Regions from separate parts of the Acetobacter persici genome, predicted to be linked through region 2. Evidence: predicted binding sites of a transcription regulator. Region 2 holds the regulator's gene; each other region holds the start of a gene.
What was found. Region 2 encodes LexA, which represses DNA repair genes until DNA is damaged. Its sites were predicted from a motif close to TGTTCTANNTANGTTC; they were not measured.
Positions count from the first base shown of each region.

Region 1: the regulator LexA is predicted to act here: its motif matches at 1,955-1,970, upstream of ssb (single-stranded DNA-binding protein).
Region 3: the regulator LexA is predicted to act here: its motif matches at 2,294-2,309, upstream of JK199_RS02310 (putative DNA modification/repair radical SAM protein).

Region 1 covers NZ_JAERKU010000016.1:19,392-23,564, reverse strand. Annotated here, with positions in the region: gene JK199_RS13710 (O-antigen ligase family protein) at 1-1,202, opposite strand, end outside; gene ssb (single-stranded DNA-binding protein) at 1,281-1,883, opposite strand; gene rsmD (16S rRNA (guanine(966)-N(2))-methyltransferase RsmD) at 2,027-2,668, opposite strand; gene JK199_RS13695 (pseudouridine synthase) at 2,672-3,457, opposite strand; gene JK199_RS13690 (gamma-glutamyl-gamma-aminobutyrate hydrolase family protein) at 3,454-4,173, opposite strand, start outside.
Region 2 covers NZ_JAERKU010000003.1:147,772-151,944, forward strand. Annotated here, with positions in the region: gene bioD (dethiobiotin synthase) at 1-1,345, shown strand, start outside; gene lexA (transcriptional repressor LexA) at 1,453-2,118, opposite strand; gene JK199_RS05070 (carbohydrate porin) at 2,382-3,689, shown strand; gene JK199_RS05075 (molybdopterin molybdotransferase MoeA) at 3,696-4,173, opposite strand, start outside.
Region 3 covers NZ_JAERKU010000002.1:22,154-26,326, reverse strand. Annotated here, with positions in the region: gene JK199_RS02325 (acetoin dehydrogenase dihydrolipoyllysine-residue acetyltransferase subunit) at 1-8, opposite strand, end outside; gene JK199_RS02320 (alpha-ketoacid dehydrogenase subunit beta) at 12-1,040, opposite strand; gene JK199_RS02315 (thiamine pyrophosphate-dependent dehydrogenase E1 component subunit alpha) at 1,104-2,069, opposite strand; gene JK199_RS02310 (putative DNA modification/repair radical SAM protein) at 2,312-3,541, shown strand; gene JK199_RS02305 (TIGR03915 family putative DNA repair protein) at 3,559-4,173, shown strand, end outside.

The DNA.
Region 1 (4,173 bases), on a different contig from region 2:
GAGAACAGGGCGCTGGTGGAGGCCACAGGCCACAAAAGCACACAGCACATAATAAACAGCATGGCCTGCTGCGGGTGCGTGGCCGGTGCCAGCGCACGCAGGCCGGTGCGCAGCCAGCACATAATCATCCAGCCAAATGCGGCCAGCCCCGGCAGGCCCGCGGTGGTGGCAATTTGCAGATAATAATTATGGGGGTGGATGTTGCAGCCTTTCCCCGTATCACTGTCCAGCGGGGGCAGGCCAAATGGCGTCAGGGCCTCGGTATGGAACGGGACGTGGCAAAAATTTCTGAACCCGTCCATGCCAAGCCCCAGCCAGGGGTGGGAGACAACCATTGTCACGGCAGTGCGGTACAGCCTGCCGTAATCGCTCTGGGTAAAATGGTGTAACTGGCTGGAAAACTTCAGTACCAGCTTGGCGTAGGTGCGCGGGGAGATAACCGGCAGACTGGCAATCAGACCCCCTACGACCACCATAATCAGCACAAACGGCACCCGAAAGCGGCGGACCATCAGGGCTGTCAGCATCAGGCCGAACAGGAGCAGCACATTGCTCATCCGCTGGCCGATCAGCACCATGGTTGTCACGCTCAGCACCAGCAGTAAGGCTCCGCCTGCCCATGCGGAGAGGCGTCTGGTGTGGAATGCGTGCAGAACAACCGGCATCAGCGCCGGAAAAAACAGCATGAGCAGCGTAAATCCGGCCCGTGGCTTCATGAAGGGGCCGGTCAGTGCGCCATCATCAGCAGGCGGGTAGCCCAGCAGATTGGTGCCGGTCAGATACTGCTTCCAGCACTGGCCTATCAGCCAGAAGGCCAGCACGAATAAAATTGTAGCCAGCATTTTGCGCCGCGTGGCGGAAACCAGAATCCAGCTTTCCAGTGCTGCGGCCAGCAGAAAGAGGCGGGGCAGGCATAACGCCTGTACCCATGCCTCCCGCAGACCGACATAAACGGAGGAGATCAGGCATAATGCGCAGAACAGTGCGGCGGGGCGCAGCCAGTCCTTACGGGTCCAGAGCCAGTCTTTCTGCACAACGGAATAGAGCAGGAAGAGGCAGCCGATCAGTGTGGCGGCAACGTCACTCAGCGCGCGGCTGTAAAAAAACAGAACAGGGAGAAGAAAGGTGCATCCTGTTCCACACAGCGTCAGCATCGCAGCAAGGCGGCCGGAAGAGCGGGGTACTAAGGATGCAGGTGTCATGACGGAACAATCCCGTTGTGACAGACCGCATAACCCCGGCGGAAGACCGGGGGAGGGACTGTCAGACCTCTCAGTCAATCAGAACGGGATTTCGTCGTCCAGATCACTGTTGCCGGGGGCGTCCCAGCCACCGGAGTTGCCACCGCCGCCGGGCCCGCGGGAGGGCGCATTCTGGCGCGGTGCGGAAGAGCCTCCAAAGTCACCCCCGCCCATGGAGCCGCCCCCATAACCACCGGAGTTGCCGCCACCGTAACCCCCGCCAGCATTGCCGCCGCCGTAGCTGCTGCCACCGCCGCCATACCCGCCGGATTCTTCCCCTTCGCCACCGCTGCGGCTGTCGAGCAGAACCAGTTCACCACGGAACCGCTCAACAATGACTTCCGTCGTATAGCGTTCCTGGCCGGACTGGTCGGTCCATTTGCGGGTCTGCAACGCGCCTTCCAGATAGACCTTGCGGCCTTTCCGCAGGAAGCGCTCTGCCACATCGGCCAGACGATCGTTAAAAATTACCACACGGTGCCATTCCGTGCGTTCCCGGCGCTCGCCGGAGGCACGGTCGTTCCATGTGTCACTGGTGGCGATAGAAAAAGAGACGATTTTCATGCCGTTCTGGCTGGTGCGGACTTCCGGGTCTTTGCCCAGATTGCCCACCAGAATAACCTTATTGACGCTGCCAGCCATCAGTGACCCCGTTTTCTAGAACAATAATAAAGAGTATTCCGCCCGTGTAGCGCACTCCTGCGCAACCCGCCAGTTCCCCGTTGGTTCTTCTTCTGTAAAATGACGCATCCCGTGCGGAATGCGCCCTGCGCGTGTACTGTTGCCTAGGCTTTCAGCCGCCACAGCGTCAGCCGTGCCGCGCCGTGCTTCCGTTCCGCCAGTAATGTTCCGGCATAAACAGGGGGAGGAGGTGCTTCTTCGCCCTCGCCTGCGGGTGCGGCGGGTGGCGGGACGTCTGCCTCTTCCGCATTTTCCAGCCGTAATGGCAGAGGTTCCTGTGCTGCGGTTTCAATCACCGCAATAGCGCCGGGGGCAATCCATCCCTGTGCATCCAGTGCCGCCAGTGTGCGGGCAGGCAGATCCTGCCGGTAGGGCGGGTCCAGAAACAGCAGAGAGCAGGGGGCCGGAGCATGGGTCGGCTTCGTGACGTCGCGCGGGATAACCTTGCTCCGGTCCTCCCAGCGGCACCCGGCAATATTGGCGCGCAGGGCCGCAAGGGCGGGGCGGTCTTTCTCAAAAAACGTCGCGTAATCCGCCCCGCGTGAGAGTGCTTCCAGCCCCAGCGCACCTGTGCCTGCAAAGGCGTCCAGCACGCGGGCGCCATTCAGCAGGTCCGGCCCGCCCCACGGCGCGTGGAGCAGGATATCAAACACAGCCTGACGCACCCGGTCCGCCGTGGGGCGGGTTGTGGTGCCGGTGGGGGCTGCCAGCATGCGGCCTTTGCGGGCTCCTGCAATAATCCGCATTGTCTAACGTGTCTTGGTGCCAGTGGAGGCGGAAGCCGGTTTACGAGGGGGCGTTTTTTCCGGTGCTTTGGGCATCTGTTCACGCAGGGTCTTGCCGGGCACTTCTTCCAGTTCTCCCCGTTGCAGGGTGCCAAGCTGGAAGGGGCCGTAACTGGTGCGGATCAGGCGGCTGACATGCAGGTTCAGGCCCATCATCACCTTACGGATTTCCCGGTTCTTGCCCTCACGCAGGGAGACGGTGAGCCAGGCATTGTCCCCTTTGCGGGAATCAAGTCCGGCTTCAATCGGCCCGTACCGTACGCCGTCAAACACGCTGCCTTTGGCCAGTGCTGCCAGCCGGGCCTCATCCACCACACCAAACACGCGGACGCGGTAGCGGCGCAGCCAGCCGTTGGTCGGCAGTTCCAGTCTGCGTGCCAGTTCACCATCATTGGTCAGCAGCAGCAGGCCCTCACTGTTCAGGTCCAGCCGCCCGACGCTGATCACGCGCGGCATGCCTTCCGGCAGAGAGGCAAAAACCGTGGGGCGGCCTTCCGGGTCCTTGTGCGTCGTGACCAGTCCGTCCGGCTTGTGGTAGCGCCACAGGCGGGTGCGCTGGGGCTGCTCAACAACATTGCCGTCCACCTGAACAAGATCACTGGAAGTGACAAACGTGGCGGGATGAGTCACGGGCTGGTTGTTCAGCTTGACCCGTCCTTCCTCAATCATCCGCTCGGCATCACGCCGACTGGCCACACCGGTCCGGCCCAGCCATTTGGCAATGCGTTCTCCACGCGATTCCTGCGTCACTCTGATTCTCCTGCTGCCTGCACAAAGGCGCTAAAAATGCTCCGGTCACCCGGGTCTATGCCAAATTCCGGATGCCATTGCACCCCAAGGCAAAATGGAAGGGCCGGGTCTTCCAGCCCTTCAATCAGTCCATCTTCCGCCACAGCATTCACAACCCCGCGTCCGGGCGTGCGCACAGCCTGATGATGGGAGGAGTTTACAGCCATCCGTGGCCGCCCCACGCAGCGGGCCAGCAGGGTCTCCGGTGTCAGGAGCACCGCATGGCTGGCTTCATCGCGCGGGTTGGGCTGTTCATGCGGTAGGGCGGTGGGGCAGGCATCGGGGATGTGCTGGATCAGCGTGCCGCCAAGGGCCACGGCCAGAAGCTGCATGCCGCCGCAAATACCCAGTACCGGCATCCTGCGCTGCATGGCGGTCGCCAGATAAGCCTGCTCGGCCTGCGTGCGCACCGGGCGCAGCGTAACGCTGCTATGGCGCTCGGTCTCGCCATACAAAGCGGGATCAATATCAAACGCCCCGCCAGTAATCAGCAGTCCGTCAATCTGATCAATATAGTCAGGGGCAAGCTGAGGGAACAGCGGCAGGGCAACGGGTAGCCCTCCCGCCGTTGCAATAGCGGACAGATAGTTTTCCCGCAGAGCATACCACGGGAATCGGGAATAGCGGTCTGGTCCGCCCGCCTCATGGTCAAGCGTAATGCCGATAACGGGGCGGCG
Region 2 (4,173 bases):
ACTGCTGCAACGTGTGGCGGCGCGGCGGCTGTTTGACTTGTTACAGTTCCGGCTGGCCGGCAAAGCGCCACGCCGTATTCTGGAAGTGGGATGTGGCACTGGCTTTCTGACGCAGATGCTGCATGACACGTGGCCTGAGGCTGAACTGATTGCGACAGATATTGCCCCCAAGATGCTGGAACGTGCCCGCAACCGTGTCGGGAAGCGTGTGCAGTTTTGTGAGATGGATGCCGCGCGCCCTGATGTTGCGGGCTCGTTTGATCTGATTTGCGGCAATCTGGTCTTTCAGTGGCTGGCCGAACCCGCCGCTGTTCTGCAAACACTGGCCGAGCGCCTGACGCCCGGTGGCGTGATTGCGGTTTCAACCTTGCTGGATGGCACATTTGCGGAATGGCAGAATGCCTGCGCGGCAGAAGGGCTTGTGGCAGGCACGCCGGAGTACCCGGAAGCCCGGACCGTGCAGGGGTGGCAGCCCCGCCTGTGTGCGGGGCGGTGGGTGGCGGAGCGCTGTGTTCAGCCTTTTGAAAGCGGACTCGCCTTTGTGAGGCATCTGAAGGCAACCGGAGCGTCCGTCCCGCGGGAGGGTGTCGCGGCGTTCTCCCCGGCAGACCTGCGGCGGGTGATGGCACGCTTTGATGCGAGCGGCGCTCTGGCTACCTGGCATCTGGCGTACGGCTGTTTTCAAAAACCTCTAAGAGCCGGGGTGTTTGTCACCGGAACGGATACCGGCGTGGGGAAAACGCTGACGTCTGCCTGCCTGGTGCGGGCATGGAACGCCCTGTACTGGAAGCCTCTGCAAAGCGGGCTGGCGGATGAAGAAGGGGATACTGCGACCGTTATAAAACTGAGTGGTTGTCTGCCGGAGGACTGTATTCCTCCCGCCGGAGCCTATCAGGCGTCTCTCTCCCCCCTTGCCGCAGCACAGGCAGAAGGGGCGGAAATTGACCCGGCCCTTCTGGCTTTGCCGTTGCAGAACCCGGAACGCCCGATGGTGGTGGAAGGGGCGGGCGGCCTGATGGTGCCTGCCACGGATACGCTGATGATGCTTGATCTGGCAGAACGCTGGGGGCTGCCGGTGGTGCTGGTTGCTCGCAGCGGGCTGGGTACACTCAACCATACGTTGCTCAGTCTGGAGGCCATGCGGGCCAGAGGTCTGGCTGTTGCCGGGGTGGTGCTGAGCGGGCCACTCAACCCTGAGAATCGCAAAACGATTGAAGAAAAAGGGCAGGTGCGGATTCTAGCTGAATTGCCACAACAGGAGGCTGTTACACCGGAGACGGTGCGCACGCTGAGCGGGCTCATTCCCTCATGGGATGCCGTCTGTGGAGGCAGGGAGAGTGTGTGAGTGAGAAGGAGGGCGTGATATCAAAATCACGCCCTCCTTCTCAGGTCTGGTCTCAATCCTTGCGTCTAAGACATGTCGCTTGGTGAGGTTGCCGCACAAGCGGCGCTTTAGTGATACTGGCGGATCAGCCCAGCCAGACGCCCCTGAATATGCAGGCGCTCCGCCGGGACAATCCGCGTTTCATAGCGTGGGTTGGCGGGTTCAAGCGCGATCGTGTTGCCTTTACGGCGCAGGCGCTTGAGTGTGACTTCACTATTATCAATCAGCGCCACGACAATCTGCCCGTTCTCGGCGTCTTCCGTGCGGCGGATGATAACGTGGTCGCCGTCCATAATTCCGGCCTCAATCATGGAATCACCAGTGACTTCCAGAGCGTAGTAATCGCCTGAGCCAACCATATCTTTGGGGATATCCAGAAAGGTGTCGGTCTCGGCCATTGCCTCAATGGGCAGACCGGCGGCAATGCGGCCATAAAGCGGGATTTTTAGTGCCGCTGTCTGCGGGCGGGAGAAATCACCGCGCACGACGTTGGCGGGGAGAGTCTCGGACGCAGGCATGATTTCCGGCAGGTGGATGACTTCCAGCGCACGGGCGCGGTGATGATGGCGGCGCAGAAAACCGCGCTCCTCCAGCCCGGAAATCAGGCGGTGGATACCGGATTTGGAGCGCAGGCCCATGGCCTCTTTCATCTCATCAAAAGAAGGAGAAAAACCCGTCTGCTTGAGGTGGGAATCAATAAAAAGAAGCAGTTTGTGCTGTTTGCGCGTCAGCATTGCGGCACCCCGGAGCAGATGATCGTTTTTGTATTTATAAGACTTTGTTCTACATAAGTTCTCTTTTTGGGTCAAGGGGTTATTCGGTCATATCAAAAGCGCTTCTGTATTTTTTGCGGGGCCTGTAAAGTTGTGGAACAGAAGGGTCCGTTGCGGGCCTGTTGCTTTGCAGTATGGCGATTTAAGCGGGTGGCGGTTGCTATTGGCCACAGGACCCGGAGCCGTTCTTTCAGCCGGTAGCATAGTAATTTTGAACAGGTTTTGTGTTTAGAAAAATTATCACAGTTCCGGCAGCGTTCTGCGCCTGCCTGACCCTGAATGTGGCTCCGGCCGGAGCGCAGGATGCACAGTCTGGCGAGGATGCGTTCAGTTTTAAAGACCGTCTGACGCAGGACTGGGGCGGTGTGCGCCGTACTCTCGCTGAGCATGGTGTGGATTTTCAGCTCACGGACCAGAATGAATTCTGGGCTATTCCGGTTGGCGGAAGCCAGCCCTCCAATAATTATATCGGGGTGACGACGGGCCAGCTCTCGCTGGACCTTGGCCGTCTGACGCATCTGCCGCTCGGCACTCTCGGGATCAGTGGCGTGGATATTCGCGGGCATCCCTTCAGCAATCAGCCGCTGTATGTGTTCAATCAGGTCTCGGGGATTGAGGCGGATATCAATCTCCGGCTTTATGAGGTCTGGTATGGTCAGACCTTTGATCATGACAAGCTGGACCTGCGGCTTGGCAAGCTGGACCTCAGCCATGATTTTATGGGGAGTGACGGCGCTCAGCAGTTCATGAACGCCTCATTTTCCTGGCCTATGGTGCCGGATAATAACCTGTATGATCAGGGGCCTGCCGCACCGCTGGGCACGCCTGCACTCCGGCTCAAATATGCTCTGTCCCATGACTGGACGGTTCTGGCGGCGGTTGCGGATGATAACCCGATCGGGGCCAGTTTCCTGAATGAGGCAGATCCGTGGAACCAGAATCAGGACCCAAGTGGCACCCGGTTCCATTTTGGCACCGGCGTGCTGATGTTTCTGGAAGCGCAGTACCACACAAAGCTCTGGGGGCGGGACGGCACCTATAAGCTGGGCGGCTATGGGGATACGGGCCGCTTTCCGGATCAGGCCGATTCTTCTGTGCGGCATAAAGGCAACTGGACTTTATATGCTGTGGCGGATCAGGAGCTTGCCAGCCTGTCTGGCGTGCAGACGCTCGCGGGCTTTGTGCGGGCAACATGGGCCCCCCCTGCAAATCGTAACCAGATTGCCAATGCTGTGGATGCGGGGCTTGTGCTCAACGCGCCCTTCCAGCGCGCGGATGATGTGCTGGCTCTTGGCTTTGGTTATGGCGAGGCCAGTCCTGTACTGCGCCGTGCAGAGCGGCGCGCAGGGACGCTGGCCCAGCATGCGGAATACCATCTGGAACTGACGTACCAGTTTCAGGCTACACGCTGGCTGCTGATCCAGCCTGATTTGCAGGGGATGCTCTCACCCAGCGGCGGGGTGCTGGATACCGCAGGCCGCAGGGTGAAAGATGAAGCGATTTTTGGGCTGCATTCCAGCGTGTCGTTCTGAAAGGCCTCAGGGCAGGCGCAGAATACGGCAGGGTGTTCCGGCTTTATCTGCCGGGGCAAACGGGGCGCGGATCAGAAGAGCCTGACTTTGGGCAAAAATATTGAGCTGAGCGGAATCCTGTGAGCTGAACGGAGTGGCAAGCGGAAGCTGTCCGTCAGCCTGCGGAGTCAGGCGGCACCGCACAAAATCCTGCCGCTGATCATTTTCCGCGATATCCGACCCGAGCAGGGCGGGTTCTGTTTCCATTTCATCCGGAACAGGCAGCCCCAGCAGCTTGCGCAGGGCCGGGGCAATAAACACCAGACTGCATACAAGCGCTGCCACCGGATTACCCGGCAGGCCAATAACGGGGGTGTGGCCAAGCTGGCCGAACATCAGCGGCCTGCCGGGACGCATGGCAATTTTCCAGAAGTTCAGATCCAGCCCGTGCGCTTCAAGCGTGCTGCGCACGATATCGTACGTGCCGACACTAGCCCCGCCGATG
Region 3 (4,173 bases), on a different contig from region 2:
TGTGTCATTGTTCAGGCAACCTCTGGCGTTTTCTGCATCATGATGGATTTGACCGCAGCCTCGATCTTGTCCGCGTTCGGCATGTAAAGTTTTTCCAGCGGGGTGGAAAACGGCACGGGCGTATGCGGCGGCACAACGCGGCGGATCGGGGCCTTGAGCGCCCCGAACGCCTGCTCGGCCACTAGGGCGGAAATATCACACGCCATGTTACAGCGCGGGCTGGATTCATCAACAATCACAAGGCGGCCCGTATCTTCCACACATTCCAGAATGGTCTGCTCATCCAGCGGGAAGGTGGTGCGCGGGTCCAGCACGGTACAGGAAATACCCTGTTTTGCCAGCCGGTCCGCAGCCTCGTTCGCCATGCCCACCATGCGGCCAATGGCCACAATGGTCACATCATTCCCCTCGCGCGTCAGGTTCGCTTCCCCAAACGGGATGGTGTAGGCCTCATCCGGAACCTCTTCCTCATCGTCATACATGACTTTGTTTTCAAGGAAGATTACAGGATCATCATCACGAATGGCCTCGATCAGCAGCCCCTTCGCCTCGTACGGGGAAGACGGCACAACCACCTTCAGCCCCGGAATATGCGTAAAGAGCGGATAAAGCGCCTGACTATGCTGGGCCGCCGCATTGAAGCCTGCGCCATACATCGCGCGGATCACCAGTGGGGTGCGGGCTTTGCCCCCAAACATATAGCGGAATTTTGCGGCCTGATTCATGATCTGATCAAGACAGCAGCCAACAAAATCCACAAACATCAGTTCCGCCACCGGGCGCAGACCCGTGGCCGCCGCACCGGCCGCGGCCCCAATGTAGGAGGCTTCAGAAATCGGGGTGTCCAGCACACGGCTTTCCCCAAATTCGGTCAGCAGGCCCTTGGTCACACCAAGCACCCCGCCCCATGCGTCCTTCACGCCGGAAGAACCACCCTGCCCACCGGCAACGTCCTCCCCCATCAGCACAACAGTGGGGTCGCGGCGCATTTCCTGACGCAGCGCTTCATTAATCGCCTGACGAAAGCTTTTCTTGCTCATAGGTCTCTTCCCTTCCGGGCTGGTTGCTCACACGGCAGTGCGTGTGGCGTCATCTGAAATGCGTCAGATCTTGACGTAGACATCGGCCATGAGGTCCGCCTCTTCCGGCCAGGGAGCCTGCTTGGCGGCCTGAACGGCGCTTTCCACCTCATCCGCCACGGCGGCGTCAATCTCATCCAGCGCGCTCAGCTCAAGCAGTTTGTCCTGCTCAACGCGTTTGCGGAAACTCTCAAGGCAGTCACGGTTTTTCTTGGCATCGGCCACTTCGTTCGAGGCACGATAGCTCATGGAATCGCCTTCAAAATGCCCGTACCAGCGTTCCAGATGCACATGGAGCATCACCGGCCCCTTGCCGGAGCGGGCATGGTCAATGGCATCGCGCGCGGCATCATGCACCGCAAAGAAGTCCGAGCCATTACATTCCATATACGGCATGCCAAACCCGGCAGCGCGGTCCTTCTGGTTGCCCGCACAGGCGTAGGACGCGCCGGTGGCCTCGCCATAGCCGTTATCTTCAACCACAAACACCGCAGGCAGTTGCCAGACCGTCGCCAGATTGAGGCTTTCCAGCGTCGTACCTTCATTCGAGGCGCCATCCCCGTAAAAGGCGACGGCCACGCCGTTATCTTTTAAAACCTTGTGGGAAAGGGCCGCCCCGCAGATCAGCGGCGGGCCACCGCCCACAATGCCATTGGCCCCCAGCATGCCCTTGGAAAGATCGGCAATATGCATGGAGCCGCCCTTCCCCCGGCACACGCCGGATTTGCGGCCATAAATTTCGGCCATCATGCCGCCCACATCAACACCTTTGGCAATACAGTGCCCGTGGCCGCGATGGGTGCTGGCAATGGTATCCTGCTCCGTCAGGTTTGCGCACACTCCCACGGCGGAGGCTTCCTCGCCGCAATAGAGATGCACAAAACCCGGTATTTCTCCGGTAGCAAATTCACGATGCAGGCGTTCTTCAAACACCCGGATGGTGCGCATGGCGCGGTAGGACCGAAGCAGGGTCTCTGTGGAAATCTGCATGGACCAGATCCTTTATTTTTTCTTGGTTGTCACTGACCGAGGAAAGTCTGTTCCCAACGCCTCCATACCCCCACCGTTGCGGACATGCTTCTCAAAATCATTCATCGCACGAATATGTGAATTTCTGTTTCAGGTTAAAACAGGAGCCGTTTCCGCAGCTTTCCGCCGCGCAGGCGGGGAAAGTCCGGCAGAACAGGAGAGATCTCTTGCAATGCGCCAGACAAGAACATATCATGAACATCATGAAGCAAAGCTTGTCCGACCGTCTGGCGCTGCTCTCCGATGCCGCCAAATATGATGCGTCCTGCTCCTCCAGCGGCGCGGGCAAGCGCGACTCCGCCGCCAGCAAAGGGCTCGGGTCTGTCAGCAACGGTATCTGCCATGCCTTTACCCCGGATGGCCGCTGTATTTCCCTGCTGAAAATCCTGCTGACCAATTTCTGTATTTATGACTGCGCGTACTGCATCAACCGTTCGTCCTCCAACGTGCCACGCGCGCGCTTTACACCGGATGAAGTGATCTGGCTGACGCTGGAGTTCTATCGCCGGAACTATATCGAGGGCCTGTTCCTCTCCTCCGGCATCATCCGCTCATCCGATGACACCATGAGCCAGATGGTGCGCGTCGCGCGGGAGTTGCGGCAGACGCACAAATTCCGGGGCTATATCCACCTCAAGACCATTCCCAACGCCTCCCCCGCCCTTCTGGCGGAAGCCGGGCTGTATGCGGACAGGCTTTCCATCAATGTGGAAATGCCGACGGAACGCGGACTGGCGGACTACGCCCCGCAAAAACATGCCTCGGAAATCCGCCAGTCCATGGGGGAGATGCGCACGCATATTGATGCCGCGAAAGACCGCACCCTCACCGGCCGGAAAGCCCCGCGTTTTGCCCCCGGCGGCCAGAGCACACAGATGATTGTGGGGGCTGATCAGGCCACCGACCGCGATATCCTGTCCAGCAGTTCCTCACTTTACACAGGCTATAAGCTGCGGCGCGTCTATTACTCCGCCTTCAGCCCCATTCCGGATGCCTCCGCCATTCTGCCCATCCGGCCGCCACCGCTGCTGCGGGAACACCGGCTGTATCAGGCGGACTGGCTTTTCCGTTTCTATGGCTTTCAGTTTTCTGAAATTACCGCCGCCCGCACGGATGGTATGCTGGACCTTGAACTGGACCCCAAACTGGCATGGGCTCTGGCAAACCGCGCTTTGTTCCCCATAGACCTCAACCGCGCCCCCAAGGAAATGCTGCTGCGGGTGCCGGGGCTTGGGGTGCGCTCCGTGCAGGCCATTGTTGCCGCACGCCGCCACAGGCACCTGCGGCTGGAAGACCTTGCAAAGCTGAAAGTCTCCATCCGCAAGATCAAACCGTTTCTCTACACCACCGGCTGGTCCCCCGGCAGGCTGGCGGACCAGCAGAATCTCCGCCAGCTTTTTGTGCCGCAACCCCAGCAACTTGCCCTTTTCTGAACACGTGGTTTCTGCTCATGGCCTACGGTTTTATTCTGGATGATCACACATCCTTTTCCGCATGGCGGCCTCTGGCCCGCCAGTGCTTTCTGGCAGACCGCGCGCCGGAAGAAATTGAATGGCGCTGCGCCTCGGCCGAAACAACGCTGTTTGATACGCCTTTAGTCGCCCCCACCCCAAAAGCGGGCGCACAGCCTCCGGTTTTGCGGAGCAACTGCCTCGCCCTGCTGCGCTCCATTCTGCGCCATGCGGACCAGACACGCTTTGCTCTGGCCTATCGCATCCTCTGGCGCGCGCAGACAGAACCGGCTCTGGCCAGCATCGCGACAGACCCGGACATTGCCCGCGCCCTGTACATGCACAAACAGGTGCGGGAAGATACGCATAAAATGACCGCCTATGTCCGCTTCCGTGAACATGGCGCGGCACAGGCAGGCCGCCGCTCCTTTTATGCGTGGTTTGAACCGGACCATTACGTTCTGCCCAGTGTGGCACCGTTTTTTTCAAAACGCTTTGTGGATATGGACTGGGTGATCCTCACGCCCAAAGGCTCGCTGGCCTGGAATGGGGAGACCTGCGCCTTCAGCCCCACGTCCTGCGCCAAACCCAGACTGTCGGATGATATCGACCAG